2 regions of the Bradyrhizobium brasilense genome follow, and region 2 is predicted to be linked to the other one. Evidence: riboswitches for the same ligand, from Rfam matches in the RefSeq annotation. Region 2 holds a riboswitch; the other holds the start of a gene.
What was found. A riboswitch is a leader RNA that binds a small molecule or an ion and turns the genes downstream of it on or off. The one in region 2 is predicted to bind ZMP and ZTP.
Positions count from the first base shown of each region.

Region 1: it holds a riboswitch for ZMP and ZTP, as region 2 does, so the genes downstream of both, QA635_RS19240 (bifunctional 5,10-methylenetetrahydrofolate dehydrogenase/5,10-methenyltetrahydrofolate cyclohydrolase) here and QA635_RS21280 (serine hydroxymethyltransferase) in region 2, are expected to answer to the same signal.

Region 1 covers NZ_CP121669.1:4,120,406-4,132,304, reverse strand. Annotated here, with positions in the region: gene QA635_RS19290 (hypothetical protein) at 88-360, shown strand; tRNA gene QA635_RS19285 (tRNA-Arg) at 463-539, shown strand; gene QA635_RS19280 (hypothetical protein) at 1,199-1,384, opposite strand; gene QA635_RS19275 (helix-turn-helix domain-containing protein) at 1,528-2,538, opposite strand; gene QA635_RS19270 (alkane 1-monooxygenase) at 2,700-3,845, shown strand; gene QA635_RS19265 (class I SAM-dependent methyltransferase) at 3,872-4,654, opposite strand; gene QA635_RS19260 (hypothetical protein) at 4,835-5,206, opposite strand; gene QA635_RS19255 (hypothetical protein) at 5,450-5,743, opposite strand; gene QA635_RS19250 (zinc-ribbon domain containing protein) at 5,967-6,389, opposite strand; gene QA635_RS19245 (MaoC/PaaZ C-terminal domain-containing protein) at 6,612-7,064, opposite strand; gene QA635_RS19240 (bifunctional 5,10-methylenetetrahydrofolate dehydrogenase/5,10-methenyltetrahydrofolate cyclohydrolase) at 7,194-8,057, opposite strand; ZMP/ZTP riboswitch at 8,073-8,152, opposite strand; gene QA635_RS19235 (hypothetical protein) at 8,370-8,777, shown strand; gene QA635_RS19230 (hypothetical protein) at 8,898-9,422, opposite strand; gene QA635_RS19225 (hypothetical protein) at 9,638-10,273, opposite strand; gene QA635_RS19220 (VOC family protein) at 10,536-10,919, shown strand; gene QA635_RS19215 (hypothetical protein) at 10,935-11,366, opposite strand; gene QA635_RS19210 (GrlR family regulatory protein) at 11,602-11,899, shown strand, end outside.
Region 2 covers NZ_CP121669.1:4,527,764-4,539,662, reverse strand. Annotated here, with positions in the region: gene QA635_RS21320 (S41 family peptidase) at 188-1,546, opposite strand; gene QA635_RS21315 (NADH:flavin oxidoreductase/NADH oxidase) at 1,700-3,052, opposite strand; partial or broken gene QA635_RS21310 (hypothetical protein) at 3,360-3,545, shown strand; gene QA635_RS21305 (hypothetical protein) at 3,600-3,749, opposite strand; gene QA635_RS21300 (amino acid ABC transporter substrate-binding protein) at 4,164-5,075, opposite strand; gene QA635_RS21295 (DUF3280 domain-containing protein) at 5,207-6,142, opposite strand; gene QA635_RS21290 (sensor histidine kinase) at 6,379-7,809, shown strand; gene QA635_RS21285 (response regulator transcription factor) at 7,806-8,468, shown strand; ZMP/ZTP riboswitch at 8,554-8,639, shown strand; gene QA635_RS21280 (serine hydroxymethyltransferase) at 8,676-9,947, shown strand; gene QA635_RS21275 (hypothetical protein) at 10,035-10,190, shown strand; gene QA635_RS21270 (HAD family hydrolase) at 10,626-11,252, shown strand; gene QA635_RS21265 (molybdopterin molybdotransferase MoeA) at 11,279-11,899, shown strand, end outside.

The DNA.
Region 1 (11,899 bases), 410 kb from region 2:
TCCCGCAGCTTTTGGCCCCGATTCCGGGTTAAATGGACCGCGGGGCGGCCCACAATGCCGATTCCCGTAAATGACCGGAGGCCGCCCATGACCAAGACCAAGCTTTTCGCCGCCCTCGCTCTGGCCGTGATGGCCCTGACCCCGGCGGCTGCGGCCGACCTCACGGCCCATCCGCGCCACCACCGGCATCACCACCACGCCCATTGGGGCCTGCCCTACCACATCAGCTATCTGCACAATTACGGCCCCGGCCCGACTGCCGGCAGCTTCGCCTATTACGACGGCTCGCCGCGCAACAAGTGCTACCAGAGCGCGGCCGCCTATATCGGCCAGGACCACCGCCGGCATCCCTGCTTCTGACGGCTGTAAGGGAGACGGCGGGACGTGCCGGCACCGCTGGGTGCCGCGCTCCGTGCCTGCCTGCTGGCCCTCCCCGCCCAAGTCTGATAATCGACCCGCAACGCGCTCGTAGCTCAGCTGGATAGAGCATCGGATTTCGATTCCGAGGGTCGGGAGTTCGAATCTCTCCGAGCGCGCCAGCGATTTTACCGATAGATCAATAATTTAAGCCGCGCTCATTTCGTTCTGAGTGAGCGTTTTCGCGTTGCGAGCCAGCTCAACTCGCTGCAAGTAAAATCAACGCGCTACCAGCCGCTACAAATCACTCCGCGCAACACGGGCGTAACACGGCGGTTTAGCGTCTGTTCTGAAGCGATGCTGCAAGATGAGAACGACCCCGACGCCGCGCGCCGAGGCCGCCCTTGTGGCTCCCAGCCGGGTTGGGGGTATGAGAGCCGGGAGCCGGAAGACACTACTTCCAAAACCACCGCTCGTTCCTGCCGCCAATAACACCAATAGGGATTACCTCCCGGCCAGGCTCGCCGAAAAACGATATCAGAATTGGAATGATGGTATCGGCCGCCCTGCCGACGAGAGGGAAGGTTAGCAAATCGGCAACTAGATCGGCGCAGGCTTCTCTGAGGGACGGGGCCGTTGGGGACGCAGCACGGTCACGTTTCGGAGGAGCTGACGTGTAGGCCCTGGCGTCGGCTCCTCTCTTAGAAGCTTGTGTGAGTTCGGCAACAGCCGTCTCTCCGCGGATCTGCTAAGGAAATGACACTGGGAATTTCAGGGCCCTAGCGCTGGGAATGACAGGGCGCCGCCGGGACAAACCATTTCGGGCCCGGCGGCGTAGCTTTTAGGTCGGCGTCACAGTATCGATGCCGAGCGATCCGAGCAGCGCGCGAGCTCGATCCGGCAGCCGATTGTTGCAGCGACCTGCCACGAAACCATTTTCATCGGCGGACGAAACCGGGCGGAAACAATTGACCGGTACCACTTCTCCCAAACAATAATGGGGAAGTGTCATGATGGAAGCGACCATTGTCGCGCTGCTGCTCCTCAGCGCCGCTGTGTTTTTTGCCCACGCCTACGACGCCCTGCATACGCATTGACGGGATCGGCATCGTTTAAGTCTGCGTACCGTCCACCAGGGTCTGTGGGCTTGCGCGAGCCAACAATCGCGCCCTACCCCCGCCCGTCCTTCTCGCCGAACCACCGCCGGCACGCCCGGCTGAAGCTCGTCGCATCGGTGTAGCCGAGCGCGGCCGCCATTTCGTCGCGCGATTGGGTGCCGGCCGCGAGCATGATCCTCGCGCGCTCGCGAAGCACGCCGTCGAGCAGCGGGCGGAAGGCGCTGCCGGTCTCGGCGAGCCGCCGCACCAGCGTTCGCCGCGAGGTGCCGACGAGACGCGCGGCCTCCTCCTCACCGAGACGCTGCGGCAGGCGCGCCGCGATCAGGCGCTCGACGATCCCCGCCAGCGCCGTGGAGTCGGGCTGCGGATTCTCGATCGCCTCGAGCGCTTCGATGGCCTTGGCGTGCAATTGCGGATCGGCAAACGGCGACGGCCGCGCGCCAAGCGCTTTCGGCACCTCGAAGATGAAAGCGGCAGCGTTGAACTTCACCGCGCAGGAATAATGCTCGAGCAGCCGCGCCGCGCCCGCAGGCGGCGGCCAAGGAAATTGCAGTGTCGCCTCACCGATCGCATCCTCGAGCAGCTGCACGTACACGGCGTGCACGTTGAGGCTGACCGCCAGCGCCACGGCGTGCCACAGTGCTTCGTCCATCACGACGGCGGGCGAGATTTCAATCTGGATCGCGCGCGCAGTCTTGCGCAGCCGGTTGCGGACGAAGGGCGCGCGGGTCGACCCGAAGCGCGCGCCGGTCGCCAACGCATCCGCGATGGTCGGCGCCGTCCTGGTCGCGACGTCGAGCGCGCCTTGCAGCGATGTCGACCACACCGCCGCGGCCGACAACGGCCACAGCTCGCCATGCCGGCGCGTGATGTTGGCCGCCAGCACCACCAGCGAGGATACCGGCATGTGAGCGCCGGGGTGGTCGAGCGCCTCGAGCCGAATTCCGGTGCCCTTCAGCAGTTCGTCGCGATCGCTTCGCGTCTGGCCAAACGCCCGCACCAGGGCCCGCGCATAGGCCGCGGAGACCGGCGTGCGAAGGGCATCGGATTCCGATCCGTGCATGGCGTCGGCGACCTCCCCCTCGCGAACGTCCGGCCGAACAGGCTTGGCGCAAAATGCCACAAAATTGGCCTGTTGTGAACTGGCGACGCAGGCCCGCCTCGCGGCATGCTTGGCCCAACAACGGCGAACGCCGCCTCGCAAGAGATGCTGGAGGGAATGCGATGATCTTCACGGGCACCAATGCTGCTGGCGAAACGATCACCTACCGGGACGGCAAGCGCTATCTCTGGATGCTCTCGTTCATTCCGCCGCTGATCCCGCTGTTGTCCTACTGGCTGTTCCTGCGGACGCACAATCCGCTGGTGACGCTGATCCCCTTCGTCTTCATCTTCATCCTGATCCCGTTGCTCGACGTCGTGTTCGGTGAAGACAGCCACAATCCGCCGGCGGAAGTGGTCGCCGCGATGGAGGCCGATCCCTATTACCTGCGGCTCGCGCGCATCACCGTGGTGTTTCCCTGGATCAACTACGTCGCGCTGATCGCCTTCTTCGGCACCCAGGAACTGCCTTGGTGGTCCTATGTCGCCTTGCTGCTCGGCGTCGGCACCATCAATGGCGGCGCGCTGTTGATCGGGCACGAGCTCGGCCACAAGGCTGACAGGCTCAACATCCTGTTCGGCATGCTCGCCAACTGCGCGGTCGGCTACGCGCATTTCCGCGTCGAGCACAATCGCGGTCATCACACCTGGGTCGCAACCCCCGAGGACCCCGCCAGCGCGCGATTCGGTGAATCGATCTATGCGTTCGCAACGCGCGAGCTGCCCGGCGCGTTCAAGCGCGGCTGGCGCAACGAGGCCGAACGGCTGACCAGGCGCGGCGAGCCGGTCTGGTCGGTCAACAACGAGATCCTGCAAGGTTTTGCGCTGACGCTCGTCGTCGCGGCCGTGCTGATTGCGCTGTTCGGCTGGAAGGTCGCGCCGTTTATCGTCGCGCACCATTTCCTCGGCTGGTACGCGCTGACCCAGGCCAACTATGTCGAGCACTACGGGCTGCTGCGCGAGAAGCTGCCGAACGGCCGCTACCAGGCGGTCGAGCCGCGCCACTCATGGAATACCAACCACATCGTCTCGAACCTGATGACGTTCCACCTGCAACGTCACTCCGACCACCACGCCAACCCGATGCGCCCCTACCAGTCGCTGCGCGATTTCGACGACATCCCGCGGTTGCCGAACGGCTACACCGGCATGTTCGGGCTGGCGGCAATCCCGCCGCTCTGGTTCCGCGTGATGGACCCGAAGACCCTGGCCTGGGCCGGCGGCGACAAGAGCAAGCTGAACCTCCGCGATCGGCCCGCGAGCTCGTGATCGCGGCGATCACCCGGCTCCCGGTCCTACATCTGCGCCGATCGCCGCTTCATGGCGCCGATGCCGAGGAATGAGCCATTCACCGACGGATACTGGCTGGTGAATTCGAACGTATCGAAGCTCGGCGCCTCGAACTGCTTCAGCGCCTTCCAGAGCAGCGTGGTATCGGGACAGGCCTGGGAATGGATGTCATGATGCACGATGATGCGGGCGTGCGAACGCACCAGCAGATGATCCTGTAGCGCACCGCGCAGGCTGTGATCGCCGTCGATAAAGACGAAGTCCGGCTTCAGCCGGTCGACATGCGCACCGACCAGCGGCGAGGTCGAAAAATCCTGCATGTAGATCGGCTCGATCGCGGCCTGCTGCTGCAGCAGATCGAAATAGGCCGAGATAAACGGCGTCGGCGCGATCGGATCGAGTGCAATCACGGTCTTCAGGTCGGCGCCGCTGTTCCTGAGCCACTCCGTCACCAGGATGAACATGCCGCCCCAGCGGCAGCCGATCTCCATGTATGAGGAGACGCCGGACGCATTGCGCGCAAGCCAGGCGAGATATGGCGCAAGCTGGTTCGGATATTGCCAGAGGTGGAGGCCCTTGCCGAAGTTCGGCGCCAGCTCCGGCGGCTGCTCATGAAGCAGTTCGTCATTGAGCCCCATTGCAGGGATAAATTCGCGTTCGAGGAAGTCCACATCCAACCGCTGGGCCGAGGTCAATGACCCGATGGTATCGATCGCCTCGCGGACGAAAGGCGCAAGATCGGCGAAACGCTGGTATCGGTCGGCTTGGGTGTACTGGGCGTTGAGCATCGGGCAATCAGATCGGAGGGCGGACGGGAGACCGCTGGTCGTCGCGCCTCCAATCATTGAACGGACCAGGCACCCGTCTCGGGCGCAAAATCTTGCGTTCGGTGTCGAATAGCCGCCCGTTCGCACGGCGCCGGGCGAGCCGCTCGGCACAGTGCTTCGAACCCGCAGCCTGCTCCGCTCTCACCCGCTCGGAATCTTCCGCCGCACCGCCTCCACGCCAGCGTCGGTCACGTTGTATCTGCGCCCCATCTCCGGGACGATCCAGCCCTTCTCGATCATTCCGGCAATGGTGCTCGGGCCGACGCCCGCGGGAAACGGACGGCGGTTGCGGATCGCGTCGATCGCGACCCGCTCGAGATGGGTGGCGACATGCGAGGGGCGCGCGCGAAACGCCTTTGCCATGATCAGGACCGACAGGACCTCGGCGCGCCGGCGCACGGCCGAAGCGCTGCGGGTCAGTTCGTTGCTGATCTCGAGAGCGTTCTTGCCGGCCCTAGCGAGTTCTTTGAGCTTCTCGTCCTCGTCAGGGCTCCAGCGCCGCACGATCCCCATCTGCCCCTCACCGCCTGGATACCCATCTCAAACCGATGCATACGCAGGCGGCGCTGATTTGCCATGTGACTTTCGGCACCTCTTGATGCGACGTCGGGGCTGTCGCCATCAGGACGGCCGATCGCGGTGTCGCACGATGCAGCACAAAGAGCATGATCCGATTGAATCGGATCATGCTCTCAATCCCCTTGCTTGACGGCGTTTTGGTTGCGCGAACCGGTATTCACTCCGCGCTGGAACGCTTCAGTGCTTGCTGGGTTCAAGCGCTATGAGCACGCCGGTCGGCTCGGGCTCGTGCGGCCGAAGCGAGGTCAGCTCCGGATCGCTCCACTCGGCGAGACTGACGACTTCGCCGGTCTGCCCCGGCATGTCGGAGGTCTGGGCCGGTTCAAGCACCTTGAGCCCGCTGGTGTCGACGAAGAACGTGTGCTCACCGAACACGCTGTTCAGTTGCGCCACGGCCGGGTGATCGTCCGGAAGCACCTGGGCATTCAGTTGCGTCATGGTCTGCTTGACTTGCGTGGAATTGAGTTTCATCCGCTGCTCCTTCTCGTTGGTTCCGGCCGCGATGGTTTCCTTGACAGGTTTCCTTGACAAGTTTCCTTGGCTGGTTCCTCCCCGCCCGCACCCCACATCGGGGGCTTCAAGGTCTCGAACCAATCAGGCAACGAAACGTTCCGCACGCGCGACGCATTGACCGCCTGCGCAGCGGTTCCCCGCGTATCAGATGTGAAGTGCGACTCTGATGTCACGCCCATCGCTACGAGACGGGAGGCTTCTTCCTTGCGAGTCCTTCCAGATGCACGCGGCGTGCGGCGGATTTGCGCGCGCGCTCCCTGGTGCGGCAGGCCCGGCAGCGCACCGCCGCGGTAAATACATCGCCCTTGGCGGTCTCGTACCACCATTTCTGCTGCAACGGCGTCCAGACCTCGGCAACGCCGCAGTCCTTGCAGATGAAGGGCTCCGGTCGATAGGTTCCGCGCAGCACGAAATCGGGAGTCGAATAGCTGTTCGATGGCGCGAGCCGCGTCGTATCCACGGCAACCTCGTCGCGCGCCAGCGCAATCTTGTAGTCGCGGAGACGTTGCCGTTCAGCGGCGCGTTGCGCCTGGATGCGGCGCCATTCCTCGGCCTTGCGCCGCCTGGCTTCGATCTCTCCGTTCGTCTGCTTGCTGCGTTTCACGGCGGCACATCCGTCTGGGTCGAATGCCTTCGGCGCATCGACGAAGTAAATACCGGGCAGCACGCCTCGTCGATGATGACGTCATTGATGCGCTGCCGTTCTGCCGCCGGCTTGTCATAATTGCCGCAACATTGCGCGACGACAAGGTCGCGTGCGGGGAACACGTAGAGGCGCTGACGGCCGTCCGAGGCGGATGACTTCGGGATGCCCCTCAGGCCGCGCCTATGCCGGCCCCTGCTCCGCCGGCCGCATGCGGATCAGCGCGTCGAGCACGAGGACAAGAACCGGGCGCTGCTCGTCGTTGACCAGCTCCGTCTTGAAGATCACGACAGCGTCGCGCCGCTCCGGCCTGATGGTGATCTTCTGGATCTGGGATTGGCCGGTGAGCGTGGCGCCGGGCCGAACCGGGCTCGGCAGGCGGATCTCGAAGCTCCGCCCGACGATCCCCGCCACCTTGGTCCAGATCGCCTCCACGACGAGCCGCTGATAGATCGCAATGGTGTTGAAGCCGCTTGCGATCAGTCCGCCGAACGGGCCTGCCGCAGCCGCAACGGGATCGGCATGGATTGGCACCGGATCATATTTGCCGGCGAACTCCAGGATCTCGGCCTCGCCGATCGTGTAGCTGCCAAGCTTGAACGTCTGGCCCTCGGTGAGATCTTCCGCATACAGCATCGCGCGCCTCCATCTGTCGCGCGACGATAGACGAATGGTGCGGGCTTTCCATTACCCCGGACGTCATGAACTTCGCGCGTGATACGCGAGCGACACCCACCGCTCGCATATCGCCGCAGGTATCCCGCGCTATTGCAGCCGCGCCGCCCTCGCCTTTGCCGCCTTCAGCGTGTTCTCCATCAGGCAGGCGATCGTCATCGGGCCGACGCCGCGCGGCACCGGCGTGATGGCGCCGGCGACCTGCACCGCCTCGTCGAACGAGACGTCGCCGCGCACCGCATAGCCGCCGTCCGGCTTCTCGACGCGCGTGGTGCCGACGTCGATGACGATGGCCTGGGGCTTGATCCAGTCGCCGCGCACGAGGCCGGCCTTGCCCACCGCGCTCACCAGGACGTCGGCCTCGCGGCAGATCCTGCTGATGCCGCGGGTGTGGATATGGGTCTGCGTCACGGTCGCGTGCTCCTGCAGCAGCAGCGCGGCCATCGGCTTGCCGACGATGTTGGAGCTGCCGATCACCACGGCATGGGCGCCGGTGAGGTCTGATCGGACCGACTTGATCAGCCGGAGACAGCCGAGCGGCGTGCACGGCACCAGCGCGTCATCGCCGTGAAACAGCCGGCCGGCGTTGAGGGCGTGCAGGCCGTCGACATCCTTGGCGGGATCGACCGCCGCCATCACGCGCAAGGCGTCGATATGCGCCGGCAACGGCAGCTGCACCAGGATGCCGTCGATATCGTCGCGCGCATTGAGCGCCTCTACTCCGGCAAGCAGATCGGACTCGCTGGCATCATCCGGCAGGCGTGCGACCTCGCCGCGCAGGCCGAGCCGTTCGGCCATCCTGACCTTGCTCTGCACATAGATCTGGCTCGCCGGGTCGCAGCCGACCAGCACGACCGCAAGCCCCGGCGCGCGGGGCAGCCGGTCGAGTTCGCCAGCAATCTTGTCGATGACAATTTGGGCATGTGCATGCCCATCGAGAATGTTCGCCGTCATGGCACCTCCGTTTCGAAGCGGTGCCCAGGCGCGCGGCGTTCAGTCTCTGCGCTCCCCGATGGTGGTCCATCCAAGCGCCAGTCGCGCAGATGGCGTCGTCATAGCCGCCCCGCCAGGTAAAGGCAATTCATGCTCTCCCGCGGGTCGAACGGCGACGAATTGCCCTCACTTTTGCCGGTGGATCGGTGCCGGGCGGGTCACCTCTGGGGGTAGGATTCGGGCAAGACTTGCGTTAAGTGTCGGCGCTTGCCGGGCTTTTCCGATCCCCGGCGCCATCCTTCCGGTCATCACGCCATTTCGGACATTTTCGACATGAGACATATCATCCTCGCGCTGGCGCTCTTCTGCCCGGCTGCCGCGCTTGCCCAAGGCACCACGCCGGCCCCCGCCGACGCCGACAAGCCGGCGGCGGCCTCGCAGCCGATGGTCGGCGACAAGCCGCTGGTCCAGGTCGGCAAGAAGTCGGCCGCCAAGAAGGGCGAGAAGCCTGCCGCGCCCGGCAAGCCGCAATCGGTCGCCCAGAAGCTTCAGGCCTGTCAGGACATCGACGACGCCACCAAGGAACGGCTGATCTGCTACGACGAGATCTTCAAGCCGCAGCCGAAGCCGAAGGCCGCCCCGGCCAAGGGCGTCAACGATTGCCGCTTCGTGAAGGAAGAGGACGAGCGGCTGACCTGCTACAACGGCTTCGCGGACAAGATTCCGCGCCTGCCGCGCTAAAGGTAGCGAGCGCCGCTCGGACGCCGTCTCGGATCCGGCCACCCGCCTGATCGCGGACATGAAAAAGCCGCCGCAAGTGTTTGCGGCGGCGGATCGATTGCCGGCTGCGGCAGCCCTTTCTTACCAGGTGCCGAAGCCACCAAAGAAGCCCATGCGCTGCTGCTGCGCGACGCGGTAAGGCTGATACATGCCGGGCTGCGCCAGCCGCATCGGCTGCTGGGGATGGGCGTGGTAGCGCGCGACCTTGCGCTTCTTCGGCGCCTGAGACTGGGCCTGCGCCGGTTGTTCAGCCGATTTTGCCTCAGCCGCGACCTTCTGCGCATCAGCCTTCTCTGGCGGAATGAACTGGGCGAACGTATTGCGGACGCGGGCTTGCGCCGACGCATCGCCCGTAGCCGACGGGATGGCCGCGGCGACCGCGTTGACCTGCGCCGGAACAATGGTCGGCAAATTGGTATCGTAGACCACCCGCTCGGGCAATTTCTGGGTCGACTTGATGCGCACCATGGTCTTGTCAACGCCCGGCGACGACAGTCCCTGGTTCTGGCCGGCGACCACGGCCTCCTGCGGCACGATGGCATTGACGACGAAGAGCAGCGCGAGCAGCACTCCACCAACGAACAGGAAATAACGCGCCACAGGCATTTTGGTAGCTCCCCCCGCGCAGCAGGGCGCGGTTCATCTCGGCGCGACGACATCAGTCATCGCGCGGGCGATTTCATCGTCTGCGCATGATCACCCGGACGCTGTCCGCGCTCCCGGGTCGTTCGCTAACGGCTGGTTTATTAGTTAGTTCCTGTCCGGCCGTTACGGTTCACCCGACAAGTCAATTCGCGGTCACTTTTTCGAGATGCCGGGAATTAGAGGCGGCTCGCCGTCACGACCGAGCATTTCGCCTTGTTTGCGTTCACGTTGACGAACCCGACCAACATTTGCGAGTAGGTCTTGCGGCTCTTCATGGCGATGGTGTCGGAGATCAGCCGCTTGCGCTCGGTCAGCGGCCGACCGTCCCGGCGGATGAAGGCGCAGGCGATCTCGATATCCTTGACGGCGAAATCATTGGCATTGCGCAGCGTCAGGGTGACCAGCGCCTTCGAACCCAGCCCGCCGCGCCGCCACGATTGCGAGGCGATCCGCAGCTTATCCAGCGGCGACCTTTCAGCGCCGGGCCCGGACGGCTTGGCCTCCTCTGCCCCCTGTGGAGCGATGGCCACACCGACGGTGGTCGGCTCGTCCGTCGGTGCGGCAAGCGCATCCCTCGCGGTCTGATTTGTGATTTGGGCTGGTTGCTCGCCGGTCGGGGCATTCTGCGCGGTGCGGATCATGGAGGACACCGGCCAGACATCCTGGTCCCCGGCGTCGCTCGGCTCGGGGAGCATGAACCATGCGGCGATCCCGGCGAGTGCAATCAGCGGCAGCAGCAGGCTGGCGTAGAAGCCCCCTTCACCGAGACGTCCGGCGGCCAACCTCCGAAACGACGCCAAGCCGATCCGCATCGTCGTGCCCTCACCCTGGCAGCCTGATCGGGCCGCCCCCCACACAGAGAGGAAGCCGCACCGCGCGGCTTCCGGGACGGCCGCAGGTCGAGCGGCCACGCGAAGACAATCGCTGACGGCCGCAATGGTTTCATTCCGGGACGACAATCTTGGGCAGGCATAACGAGGGATGGTATCCCAGCGAACCGCTCGCTAGATTTGCGCCGCCCGAGAGCGAGTACCGCGCACCGAACAGCGGCACGACAACAACAAGGAGATCGCAATGCCTGTCGTCACCTGGGACCACGTCCACCTGCGCAGTCCCGATCCCGAGGCCACCGCGACCTGGCTGCGCGACATTCTCGACGGCGAGATCATCCGCGGCCCCGGCCGCATCGACGTCCAGCTCGGTGGCGCGAAGGTGTTCATTGCGGAGGTGACCCAGGGCGACGGCGTCAACGCCGCGCCGGTGACGCCCTATCAGGGGCTCGATCATTTCGGGCTCACGGTGAAGGACATCGACGCGGTCGCTGCCGAGATCAAGGCCAAGGGCGTCGAATTCACCAAGGAGCCGACCACGATCCGTCCGGGCGTGCGGATCTGCTTCATCCGCGGCCCGCAGGGCATCTCGATCGAACTGCTCGAGCGCGACCAGAAATACGTCTGAGCAACGCGTGCGGCGCTAAGTCATGCTGCCGGGCATGAAGCAGCGGATCGTCACGCCCATGTAGCTCGGAATCGGCCAGACCATAGCGCGACCGACCCGGTTGGGCTCGGTGACCACGGCCTCGTCGGGGACATCGATCCACGCCCCGTCGAGGCGCACACGATAGTGCCCGTCCTTGGATTCCCAGTCGACATCGCTGACCGCTGTGCCGTCGGCATCCGAACAGCACGGCCCTTTGCCGCTGCGCAGGCCGTCGAACCATTCCTTCAGCGGCGAATTGGCGTAGCGGCCGTCGGGATCGCGCGCCTGCGCGATTCGCATGGCCGCAACCAACACCAGCGTTATCAGCACGAGGGATACGATCACGTGGCCCGCATAGCGGGCCGAAGTTCCATTGAGCCTGCGAGGGCGTGCCCAATGGCCGCCGGATTCAATCCAGTCAGACATGTGTTTGCTCCAGCACTCACCGGCCAGTGCAACCAGAGCCATGCATTTCGCGGGCCACTTTGATTCGCGAGTACGGTCCGCTGTCATTGCGCCGTCACACTGCCTGGCAGGAACCGAGGGTCACCCGAACGCGGGACACCCGGGAATCAACCTGCCGCATTGCACGAGGTTGCTCGCTTTGGCATAAAAAACCAACTGGCTTGCCATGGGCGCGGCGGCCAGCAATCGGGACGTCATGAAGAACGGACTTTACTCAATTCACGTCACCCTGCTGGACGGTCGCGTCGGCAAGGGCAGCGGCGTCATTCTCTTCCGCGACGGCCAGATACTGGGCGGCGACGCCTATCTTTACTACACCGGCAGCTACACGGTGAAGGGCGATGCCTTCAAGGGCGAAGTCCTTGTGCAACGCCACACGACGCCACGCGACACCGACAACCCGCTGTTCGGCGGGCCCGCGCCCGTCGGCATCGGCGTCTCCGGCACCTTCACCGACACCCGCGGCACCATGAGTGGGACCGCACTGGTCGGCA
Region 2 (11,899 bases):
GGCTGCTCGCAAGTCGGAGCCCGAGGGGCGCCTGCACGATTTCGGAATTTTGGAAATATACCCTGTAATTGCCCGACGTGTCAAATTGCCTGGTCGAGCGCCAGCCACCAGGGGCTCCTTTGCATGGGGTTGTTTTCGATATTTTGCCAGCTGCGTAGCCCGGATGGGGCCATCCGGGCTACAGGTTCTAGTTCGGCACCGGCCGCTTCTGCGCGGCCTTGGTGTCGGCGTTCTTGGCGTCGGCGTTGACGGTGACGCCGCGCAGCTGGTTGAACGCCGCGGCCAGCGCCTTGTCGTTCTTCTCATCCGGTGGCACGTAGGATTGCGAGCCGGTCTGCTCGGCGCCCTCGGCGGAGAGATGGCCGCGCATCGAGGCCTCGCCCTTGATCTCCGAGCGGGTCTTGAACTCGTCCGGCACGTCTTGCAGCACCTCGATGTCGGGCTTGATGCCGAGTGCCTGGATCGAATGGCCCGACGGCGTGAAATAGCGCGCCGTGGTCAGCGCCAGCGCGCCATTGCCGGTGCCGAGCGGAATGATGGTCTGCACCGAGCCCTTGCCGAACGAGCGGGTGCCGATCAGGGTCGCGCGCTTGTGGTCGTGCAGCGCGCCGGCGACGATCTCGGAGGCCGAGGCCGAGCCGCCGTTGATCAAGACGACGAGCGGCTTGCCCTTGGTCATGTCGCCGCCATGCGCGGTGAAGCGCTGGGTTTCCTCGGGATTGCGGCCGCGAGTCGAGACCACCTCGCCGCGCTGCATCAAGGTCGAGGTCACCGAGACCGCCTGGTCGAGCAGGCCGCCGGGATTGTTGCGGAGGTCGATGACGTAGCCGGCGAGCTTGTCCTGCGGGATCTGCTTCTGGATATCGCCGATCGCCTTGCGCAGCCCTTCGGTGGTTTGCTCGTTGAACGAGGTGATCCTGATATAGCCGATGTCGCCGCCCTCGACGTGATACTTCACCGGGCGGACGCGGATGATCTCGCGCGTAATCGAGACCTCGATCGGCTTGTCGGCGTCCTTGCGGATGATCTTCAGCCGGATCGAGCTGTTGGGCGCGCCCTTCATCTTGTTGACGGCCTGGTCGAGCGTCATGCCCTGGATCTGGTCATCGTCGATCGAGGTGATCACGTCGCCCGACATGATGCCGGCGCGCGAGGCCGGCGTGTCGTCGATCGGCGCCACCACCTTGACGAAGCCGTCCTCCATGGTGACCTCGATGCCGAGCCCGCCGAACTCGCCATGCGTGGTCTCCTGCATCTCCGCCCAGCCCTTCTCGTTCATATAGCGGGAGTGCGGATCGAGCGAGGAGATCATGCCGTTGATCGCGCCCTCGACGAGCTTGGAGTCCTCGGGCTTCTCGACGTAGTCGGTCTTGACCTTCTCGAACACCTCGCCGAACAGATTGAGCTGCGAATAGGTGTTGCTGTTGTCGGAATGCGCGGCGGCGTTGGCGACGGCGAACAGATGCGCGCCCTGCGGCGAGGCCACTAGCAAGGTGAGACACGCGCCCGCGACCGTCCCGAGCAAGAAGCCAACATGTTTGCGCATTATCCGTGATCCCTTCGCTAACGGCCGGCAACGTTTCGCAACATTCGGCCCCACCCCGACGCGGGGCACCACACAACGGCTTTTTGGTCGGATCAAGGCCGCCCTGTCACCGGACCATTACGGTCCTGTCACGGTGCCCGGATCGGTCCCTTGTCAGCCCCCTGTCAGCCTTTCGTCGGCTTTTGGCCCAGTCTCCCGCAACCCGTTCTGCCAGGTCGACGGCTGGGTGCCGAATCCGCGCTTGGCCCGCGTGCCCAGCCAGTAGCCGAACTGCGGAGGAACATTGCGGAACGGCCCCTCGACGCCGAGCTTGAGCGCGGCGTCCATCGGCCAGTTCGGGTTATTGAGGATTTCCCGGCCGACCGCGATCAAATCTGCTTGTTTATCACGCAGGATTTGTTCGGCCTGGTCCCCGTGGATGATCAGGCCGACCGCCATGGTCATGATATCGGCATGGGCGCGGACATATTCCGCGAGCGGCACCTGATAGTTGTATTTGATCTCCTTGCCCAGGATCGGCGCCATTTCGCTGATTCCGCCCGACGAGCAGTCGATCACATCGACGCCCTTCGCTTTCAGGATCCTGGCGAGCCGCGCGCTCTGCTCCGGGCCCCAGCCGGCATTGTCCTCGACCGACAGCCGCACGAACAGCGGCTTGTGATCCGGCCAGTGCGCCCGCACCGTCTCGGTGACCTCGATCAGGAAGCGCATCCGGTTGGCTTCCGAGCCGCCATATTCGTCGCTGCGCTGGTTGGAGCGGCCGGAGAGGAATTCGTGCACGAGATAGCCATGGGCGCCGTGCAGTTCCAGCACCTCGAACCCTGCCTGATGCGCGCGTCGTGCCGCCTGCCCCCAGGCCGCGACGAGATCCTTCACCTCATGCGTGTCCAGCGCGCGCGGCACCGGCCAGCGCTCGCTATGGGCGATCGCGCTCGGCGCCACCGGCGTCCAGGCATCCCAGTCCTCGATCTCGGCGGTGCGTTCGAGCGGACGATCCCCCTCCCAGGGCCGGCTCGCACGCGCCTTGCGGCCGGAATGGCCGAGCTGGATGCCGGCGACCGCGTTCTGCTGCTTGATGAAGCCGACGAGGCGGCTGAGCGGCGCGATGAACTTGTCGTCCCAGATGCCGAGATCGCCGATCGTGCCGCAGCCGCGCCGCTCGACCTTGGTCGATTCGACGATCACGAGACCGGCGCCGCCGGCGGCGAACTTGCCGGCATTCATCAGATGCCAGTCGGTCGGAAAGCCCTTCTCGGCGGAATATTGGTGCATCGGCGGCACCACGATGCGGTTCTTCAGCGTGACGCCGCGGATGGTCATTGGCGAAAACAGCAGCATGTCGGACATCGCTTCCTCATTATGCGTCGTTACCCAGCGTGCGGGACCGATCTTGTGTTTGGCGCGGACGATATACGCACCGCGCAATGGCCGATAGAGGCACGCGGGCGGCCGCTCAAACGGATCGCGGCATGGCAGCGCTGTAGCGAGCCGCGGCACCTTCGCCATGCCTGTTCCCTCGCGGCGATTTTTCGCGCGCACAGGAAATGATGATCGCGATGCGTGTTGTCCCCGGCAACCCAGAGGAGGGACACTCATGAGGACCCGCACAATCGCACTGCTCATCGCCGGTGCCATGGCAACCGGCCCGATACTGGCGCAACACGCGGTTGCCCAGAACCTGCAAAACGAGGCCGACAAGGGTGCCAAGACCCGCAACTCCGGTGAATCCGGCTATGTCGGCGATCAGGACAGGCCCGGCGCGGCCGCAACGCCTCCGGGACGCCCCGACACGGCCGCCGGTTCCCCAAATGCCACGACGTCTCCGAGCGCTCAAAGTTCCGGAACCGGGATCGCCGGCGCGCCGGGCAACAAGAGCGGGCCGCCCGCCAAGCAGGGCACGGTCGGTTCGAACTCGCAGAACCTGCATGTCCAGGAACAGGATCCGTCGAACATCAAGGGACAACCAGGCAACAAGAGCGGCCCACCCGCAAAGCGCTAGGCTGCGCGCCATGCTGACCAGGTGGCCGTGAACCGGGATCGAGTCGCTCAGATATTATTGAGCGGCCTTCCGGCTCGCGGAGAGATCGGTTGGGCAATTTGCGCCGCATTCAATCGATTTCTTCTGGTCAGCAACCCGCCATACCAGCAACGCGACCAGGACAATGATGGTGACGGTGAGCTTGGCCAATGCGTCGTGGTTCAATGTCGGCTCCGCAGAACAATCGGCATAGCGAAAAAAATCAGCTGCAAGCAGAAATGTGACCCCGGCACCCTTTGGGGCCGAAGGCCGACGCTGGAGACGTCCACCAGGCCCGCTTTCGATTCGGGCCGGCCGACGTCATGATGGTACGGTCCTGGCGCGGTCTGCAAGCTTCTCAGTCTGCATGGCAGCATGGCACGGCCGGCCGCAGCCGGTTGGAACATTGTCATCGATGTGCGGTTCAGTGGCTGTCCTCTGATTCATTGCCCCAGAGGCACACACCACCTCCTGCGGCCCCAGCCGTCACGCTGGGGCCGCAAATCATTGGAGGTGCACGCGGACTGCTGTTGGTTGCGGGGTGAGTGAACGATCTCCGAGAGCCACGATCGATTTGCGCGGGCGCGCCCGCAAATGACGCTACTTGCCGACCTCGTACACATCGGGATCAAAGCTCGAGCTCGGATGGGCGAACGCGTGGCGCAGCGCCGGCGACATCGGCACGTTGTAATTGATACCCTTCGGCGGGGTCGGCGCTTCCAACCATTTCCTGTACATGACCTCGATCTCGGGGCTCTTGTAGAGCTCCGCCGTGGCGCGGTCGGCGAGCGCCTTGAACGGGGTGTCCTCCCTGCGCAGCATGATGCCGAACGGCTCGGCCTTCGAGAACGCCTCCTCGCTGATCATGTAGAGCGAGGGCTGCTTCGACCGCGCGATGGCGACGGCGAGCTGGACGTCGTCGAGCGCGTAGGCCTGGGCGCGATCGGTCTCCAGCATCAGGAACGCCTCGGCCTGGTCCTTGGCCGGGAGAACGTTGATGCCGAGCTTGCGTTCGGTGTTGACCTTGATGAGCTGCGTGAGGTTCACCGAGCCCGCAACGGCGGTGACGGACTTGCCCTTGAGATCGTCGATCGTGTTGATCCCTGCAGATTTCTTGGCGGCAAACCGTGTCGCGCTGAGGAAGTGCGTGTTGGTGAAGGTCACCTGCTTCTGGCGGTCCGCGCTGTTGGTGGTCGCCGAGCAATGCAGATCGATCGTGCCGTTGACCATCAGCGGAATGCGGTTCGACGAAGTCACCGGGAGGTAGTCGACCGCGATGTCAGATACGCCGAGCTCCTTCTTCACGGCATCGACGATCTTCAGGCAGATGTCGAGCGCAAAGCCGATCGGCCGCTGATTGTCGTCGAGATAGCTGAAGGGAACGGAAGCCTCCTGAAAGCCGAGCGTGACCTTCTTCGTCTCCTTGATCTTCTGCAGCGTGCCCGACAGCTCCTCGGCCGCCGCGGGGCTTGCGGCGAGCGTGAGGGCGAAGAAGATGGCGGGCAAACGCATCGGCGACTCCTGTGCGGTGATCAGGCGGCGGTGATAGCGCACGCATGAGCCCGGAGCCAGATGACGGTGTGTCTAGCAGCTATCGCACTTTGCTATGGTCCGGCTGCCAAAGTCGCAGCCGCGACGCATCCCTAGCGCTGCGCCCCACCCTCGAGCAGGCGATCGCCGACCAGGCGGACCGCGCCACGGGTCCAGGAATAATCGGCGCCCATCCGCAGGCCGCTGTCGCCGCGTGAGACGACCGCGCCGCTGCGGGCATCGCGCAGCTGGAAGCCGATCGTGTATTCGGTCCGGCTGACCCGCCTGATCACGCCGATCAGCGATTGATCGGCGCCGAGCTGTTGCGCGATCGCCGCCTCGCAACCGTCGCAGTCGCGCAGCGCGCGCGCCTTGACGGGCTCGGCGGTCGCGCCGCCGGTATCGACCAGGCGGTAGCGGCCCGACTGCGCAAGCCGGTCACGCACGCCCTTGGTCACATCGGCGAGGTAGGCTGCATCGGCGTCGGCAAGGCCGGATGTCGGCGCCGCAGAGGTGTCCTCAAGCTCGAATTCGAACACCGCAAGCCCGATCGGCGCGACCATGGCGGCCTGTGCCGGCGGCGGCACGGCCGCGAGGACGCCGCGCACCTCGCGCGACACGAACATCCGCGCATGGTCCCATGCCTCGTCATTGTCGCCGCGAAACGTGTAGAGCTTTTCGTACAGCACGCGGCTCGCTTCGACATCGACGACCGCCACCTTGGCCCACTGCACCAGCGTGCTCATCTTCTGCACGCCACCGACCACCTTGATCCGGGCCTCGCCTGCGGGCGCCGCTGCTGGCACCAGGCGATAGCGCGGCTCCGCGGCGACGTCGGCGCGCAGCGCTCGCATGAACGCGTCGAGCCGCTTCTGGTGCGCGGCAGTCTGATCGATGACCTCGCCCGAGGTGTCGACATAGCTGAAATCGTCGATGCTGACGCCGAGCGGGGATGCCACCGGCGTGCCGGCTTCGGCGCGCAGCGGACAAGGTCCGGCCAGAAGGCCGATCAACGCGAGGGCGTGCAAGACAAGACGGGATTGACGCATGGTCTGGGCCTTTCGGGTGCTAGGCGGGCGGGTCGGTCGCATCCTGGGCCAACTGGCCGCCGCGCCGCAGCGGAGTGCCTCCCGCCCGGTGCCGGGAAAATTTCACGACGATGGTCCGCGCCCGAAGAACGGCTATGGCAGCGCTTCTCGGCGCCTCCGTTCTGCCGTTTAATGTGCGTGACGGCCCTGCTCGCGATCGCGCGCCGAAGCCCGCCTTCGATCTTGAGGATACGCCAATGTGGAATTGGTCCGGAAGCGATCTGAAACTGCGGCTGACGTTGCGCGTGGCTATCGTCTCAACGCTCTGCTTTGCCGTCATCTCCGGCTATTTCCTGATCGAGGCCGACCGCTCGGTGCGCGGGCGGATCGCGGCCGTTGCCGATGTCGCCGCCAAGACGCTGGAGCTGCAGCAGAGCAAGATCCAGTGGCTGAACAATGCGCGTTCCGACTTTCCCGATCTCGACAGCGTTGCCGCTACGGTCATGACGCCGGGACTGTGCCTCGCCTTTCGCAGCAATAGCGGCGAGATCAGCCAACGCTTCTGCGGCGGTGCGCAGACTGACACGGCCGCGCCGCCGCTGGCCTTTGCGGCGCTCTATCGCCGCCTGTTCGATCCCGGCCGCGAGGCGGTGCGGCAAGTGGTTTCGCGCGGCAACGCCATCGGCGAGGCCGTGGCCTGGATCGATCCGGCGGTGCCGACCGCCGAGGCCTGGCACGATGCCGGCCGGCTGATGGCGGTGTTCATGATCGCGCTGCCGCTGCTCTGCGCTTTGGTCTATGCGGCGCTTGCGCGCGCACTGCGTCCGACGCGGCAGATCCGCGACGGGCTCGAGCGGATCGCTGCGGGCGACCTCGCCGCGCGCCTGCCGCCGTTCGATCTCGCCGAACTGTCCGCGATCGGCGACGTCTTCAACCAGCTCGCCGAGCGCCTCGCCGCCGCGCTGTCCGACCGCAACGCGCTGACGCAGAAACTGATCCTGGTGCAGGACGAGGAGCGCCGCCACCTCGCGCGCGAGCTGCATGACGAGTTCGGGCAGTCGCTGGCCGCCATCCGTGCGCTCGCCGCCTCAGCGCGCCAGACCGCGGCGGCGGATTGCCCGCCTTTGCTCGCCGAATGCGACGGCATCGCGCGGACAGCGACCGACATGATGGAGACGTTGCGCGGCGCCCTCTTCCGGCTCCGCCCGCCCGACGTCGACGAACTCGGACTTGCGGCCAGCCTCGAGGGCCTGGTCGCCGGCTGGAACGGCCGCAGCCGCGGACAGCCGCGGTTCGAGATCACTATATCGGGATCGTTCGAGCGCCTTGCCGCCTCCGTCAGCGCCAATCTCTACCGCATCGTGCAGGAGGCGCTCACCAACGCCGCCAAGCATGCCGGCGCCACGCGCGTGATGCTGCGGCTTGAGATGCGCGAGGCGGCGCCCGGCGGCGGCGACAGCGCGATCGTGCTCGCGATCGACGATGACGGCCAGCCCGGCGATCCCGATCCCAAAGGCGATTCCCAGCTCAGGTCCGGCCTCGGCCTGCTCGGCATGCGCGAACGGGTCGCCGCGCTGGGCGGACGGCTCAGCTTCGAGACCGGACAGCCCAACGGCTCCTCGCTCCGCGTCATCGTTCCCGTCGCGGTTAGCCGAGCGGCCGCACCGGTGGTGGAGCGTGCGGCATGAGCCATACGGCGCGCACCATCATGCTGGTCGACGACCACGCCGTCGTTCGGGAAGGCTACCGGGCGATGCTGCAGAAGCAGCCGGGCCTCAGCGTCGTCGCCGAAGCCTCCGACGGTGTCGAGGCCTATCGCCTCTACAAGGAGACCGGGCCCGATCTCGTCATCATGGACCTGTCGATGCCCGGCATCGGCGGCATCGAGGCCATCCGCCGCCTCCGGCAGTGGGACAGGCGCGCAAAAATCCTGGTGTTCACCATGCACCAGAACGCGGCCTTTGCCGTGCAGGCGATCCGCGCCGGCGCGAGCGGCTATGTCACCAAGACCAGCCCGCCGGAGACGCTGGTGCACGCCGTGATGGATGCGCTGTCGGGCAAGATCGCGATCAGCCCGGATATCGACCACGAGCTCGCGCTCAGCCACCTTGCCGGCGAGACCAAGGCGGCCGACCTCCTGACCGCGCGGGAATTCGAGGTGCTGCGCATGCTGCTCGCGGAAAACACCACCGAGGAGATCGCCGAGGCGCTGCACCTCAGCCCCAAGACGGTCGCGAACCTGCATTCCCTGATCAAGGACAAGCTCGGCGTCGGCACCGATATCGAGTTGGTCCGCCTCGCGCTGCGGCAAGGCATCCTGACGCAGCTCGATCTCGGCGAACGCTGAGCCCGCGTCGGCGCCAGCGACCAACCCTTGCGAGCCCGCCTGAGATTGGATAGCCTCTGCTCGCGATGAGCTTCGCAGGCTCATTCGCCCCTCGCGCGACTGGCGAGCTTACGTGGAATTGACCACGGTGAAGCGCGAAGGGTTCCAACGCCGTTCGCCTGGGCAACCCGTTCAGCTGATGATCCAGCGTCTTAGGGAGCCCGGACCATGCCGTCATTCCGCAACGAACTCCATCTCAACGATTCGGAAGTTGCCCTTGCGCTCGAGGGCGAAGAGCGCCGCCAGCAAGACGGCGTCGAGCTGATTCCGTCGGAGAACTACACCTATCCCGAGGTGCTCGAGCTGCTGGGATCGGTGTTCACCAACAAGTATTCCGAGGGCTATCCGGGACGCCGCTATTACGGCGGCCAGGAATTTACCGACCAGGTAGAGAACCTTGCCCGACAGCGCGCTTGCGCGCTGTTCCGCGCCGAACATGCCAACGTTCAGCCTCTGTCCGGGTCGCCAATGAACCAGGCCGTGTATCTCGGCCTGCTGCAGCCCGGCGATACGATATTGGCGATGGACCTGTCACACGGCGGCCATCTCACCCATGGCGCGCCGGTGTCGCACATGGGGCGGCTCTTCAACTTCGCCCGCTACAAGACGCAGCCGTCAAACGGCGGCGCCATCGATTTCGATGAGCTCCGCGCCATGGCCCGGCACGTCCGCCCGAAGCTGGTGCTGTGCGGCTACAGCTCTTATCCGCGCGATCTGGATTATGCGTCCTTCAAGAGCATCGCCGATGAGGTGGGTGCGCTGACCATGGCGGACGTCAGCCATTACGGCGGCCTGATCGCCGGCAACGCCTTGCGCAATCCGCTCGATGCGGGTTTCGACGTGATGACGACGACATCGCACAAGACGCTTCGCGGGCCGCGCGGCGGCATCGTTCTCTGTCGCCGGGAGTTCGCCGGCAAGATCGACGCGTCGGTGTTTCCGGGACTGCAGGGAGGTCCGCACATGAACGTTGTGGCCGGAACCGCGGTCACGCTGAAGAAGGCATCGACGTCCGATTTTCAGGCCTATGCAAGACTGGTCATGCGCAACGCGAAGGTCCTGGCCGAAGCGTTGATGGAACGCGGCATGACGTTGATCACCGGCGGAACCGACAATCACATGATGGTTGTGGATACGGTGGCCAGCGTCGGCCTGGACGGCGGCGCGGCCGAGAACATCCTCGACGCCGTCGGGATCACCGCAAACAAGCAGATCATTCCCGACGATCCGCGGCCGCCGCTCAGGCCGAGCGGCATCCGCCTCGGGACGCCGGCGGCGACCACGCGCGGCATGGGCGAGCCCGAAATGCGCCTCATCGCCGAACTCATTGCGGAATCCCTCCGGTCGAAGGGAGATGCAGCGGTCGTCAAGCGACTGAGGTCGAACAGCGTCGAGATGTGCCGCGCTTTCCCCGTTCCGGGGATCGCGCCGCCCTCATAGGCAGCCGAGCCGCGTTCCTGTTCCGCGTCCGTCGCGTCACTCGGCAGGTCGTGAAGGTTCCCGGGGGAAGGACCGGAACGGAAATTGATGCTGTTCGTTGGACCGCATGATCTCGAAGACGGAGCGTCCAACGCCGTGACCCGGAAAACCTTGCAAGCACGCTCAGAACAGGCGCTCGTCGTCATCATTCTCAGCACCGGTGCGCTGATCGGTTACCTCGGCTTGGCGCTGTCCAGGCTGTGAGAGCGACGCCGGCGGGCACCAAGCCGCCGGCAGGCATCAAGTCGCTTGGTACCCTGAAAGCGCGCGCGCGTGCCACTGAGTTGCCCGACGCGGCAAGCCAAACCCCGCAGCAAAAATATAGGGTGAAAAGAGCAAGGCTCGGACAGATCATGTCGCGAGAATGCGGATGTTTGACGCACAAGCGACGACACCCGCCGTCGTCCCGGCCAAGGCCGGGACCCATTACCCCAAATCTCAATTGTTGCGCGACGCTGGGGCCACGATCCCGTTCCTGATCAAATGCGGTGGTTATGGGTCCCGGCCTTCGCCGGGACGACGGTGGTGTGCGCGGGAACGGTATCGCGATGAATGCAACGCCACGTGCAATCCACGCACCCGTCACTGAAATCGAGGACATTGCCGCCTGCCCGCAATTCTCGTACACGGTTTCACGCAATGACCTCGCAATTCACTCCCAACTCCGTCGACGTGTTGCTGTTCGATATCGGCCGCGTCGTGCTCGACATCAACTTTGACAAGGTGATGGCGCACTGGGCGCAGCATGCAGGCTGTGCGCCCGCCGAGCTCGCCACGCGCTTTGTCGTCGACGACAGTTTCAAGCATTACGAGATCGGCCGGATCGACGACGCGGCGTTCTTCGAAAGCCTGCGCCAAACGCTCGGCATCGACATCACGGACGCCCAGTTCCTCGAAGGCTGGAATGCGATCTTCACCGGCGAGATGCCGGGCATCGCCCCGCTGCTCGCGGCGGCCGCCAAGCGGATGCCGCTTTACGCCTTCTCCAACACCAATCCGGCCCATGTCGCGCATTTCTCGGTCAGCCATGCCGAGCTGCTCAGCCATTTCCGCAACGTCTTCCTGTCCTCGAGCATCGGCTTCCGCAAACCCGACGCCGAGGCCTATGATCATGTGGTAAAAGCCATCGGCGTGCCGGCGTCGCGGATCCTGTTCTTCGACGACCTGGCCGCCAATATCGAAGGTGCGCGGGCGCGCGGCCTTCATGCTATCCACGTGACGTCGACGGATGACGTGGCAAGGGCTTTGACCGCACTTGGAATTTGAACATTAGGAATTGAGGAGCTCTGAGCGTGGCCCTGATGCCGGTTGCCGATGCCCTGTCCGCCGTCCTCGCCGGCGCCGAACCGCTGCCGGAGGAGATGATCGCGCTCGATGCCGCCTACCACCGCACGCTTGCGCACGACCTCGCGGCGCTCCGCACCCAGCCGCCGCAGCCGATGTCGGCGATGGACGGCTATGCGGTGCGCGCCGCCGATGCGGCTGATCTAAAGGCCCGGCTCAAGGTGATCGGCGAAGTCGCCGCCGGCCGGCCGTTCGAGCGGACGGTCGGCGCCGGCGAGGCGGTGCGGATCTTCACCGGCGGCGTGATCCCCAATGGCGCCGACGCCGTGATCATCCAGGAAGACACCGCCGTCGACGGCGACCACATCACGATCTCGGAGGCCGCCAGCGTCGGGCGGCACATCCGCCAGGCCGGGGTCGACTTCCGTGCGGGCGAGGTGCTGCTCGCCGGCGGCAGCCGCCTGTCCGACCGCGCGCTGTCGCTGGCGGCCGCCATGAACTATCCGGAACTTGCGGTGCGCCGCCGCCCGAAGGTCGCGGTGCTGGCGACCGGCGACGAGCTGGTGATGCCGGGCTCGCAGCCCGGCCCCGGCCAGATCGTCTATTCCAACGGCTACGCGCTGCGGGCG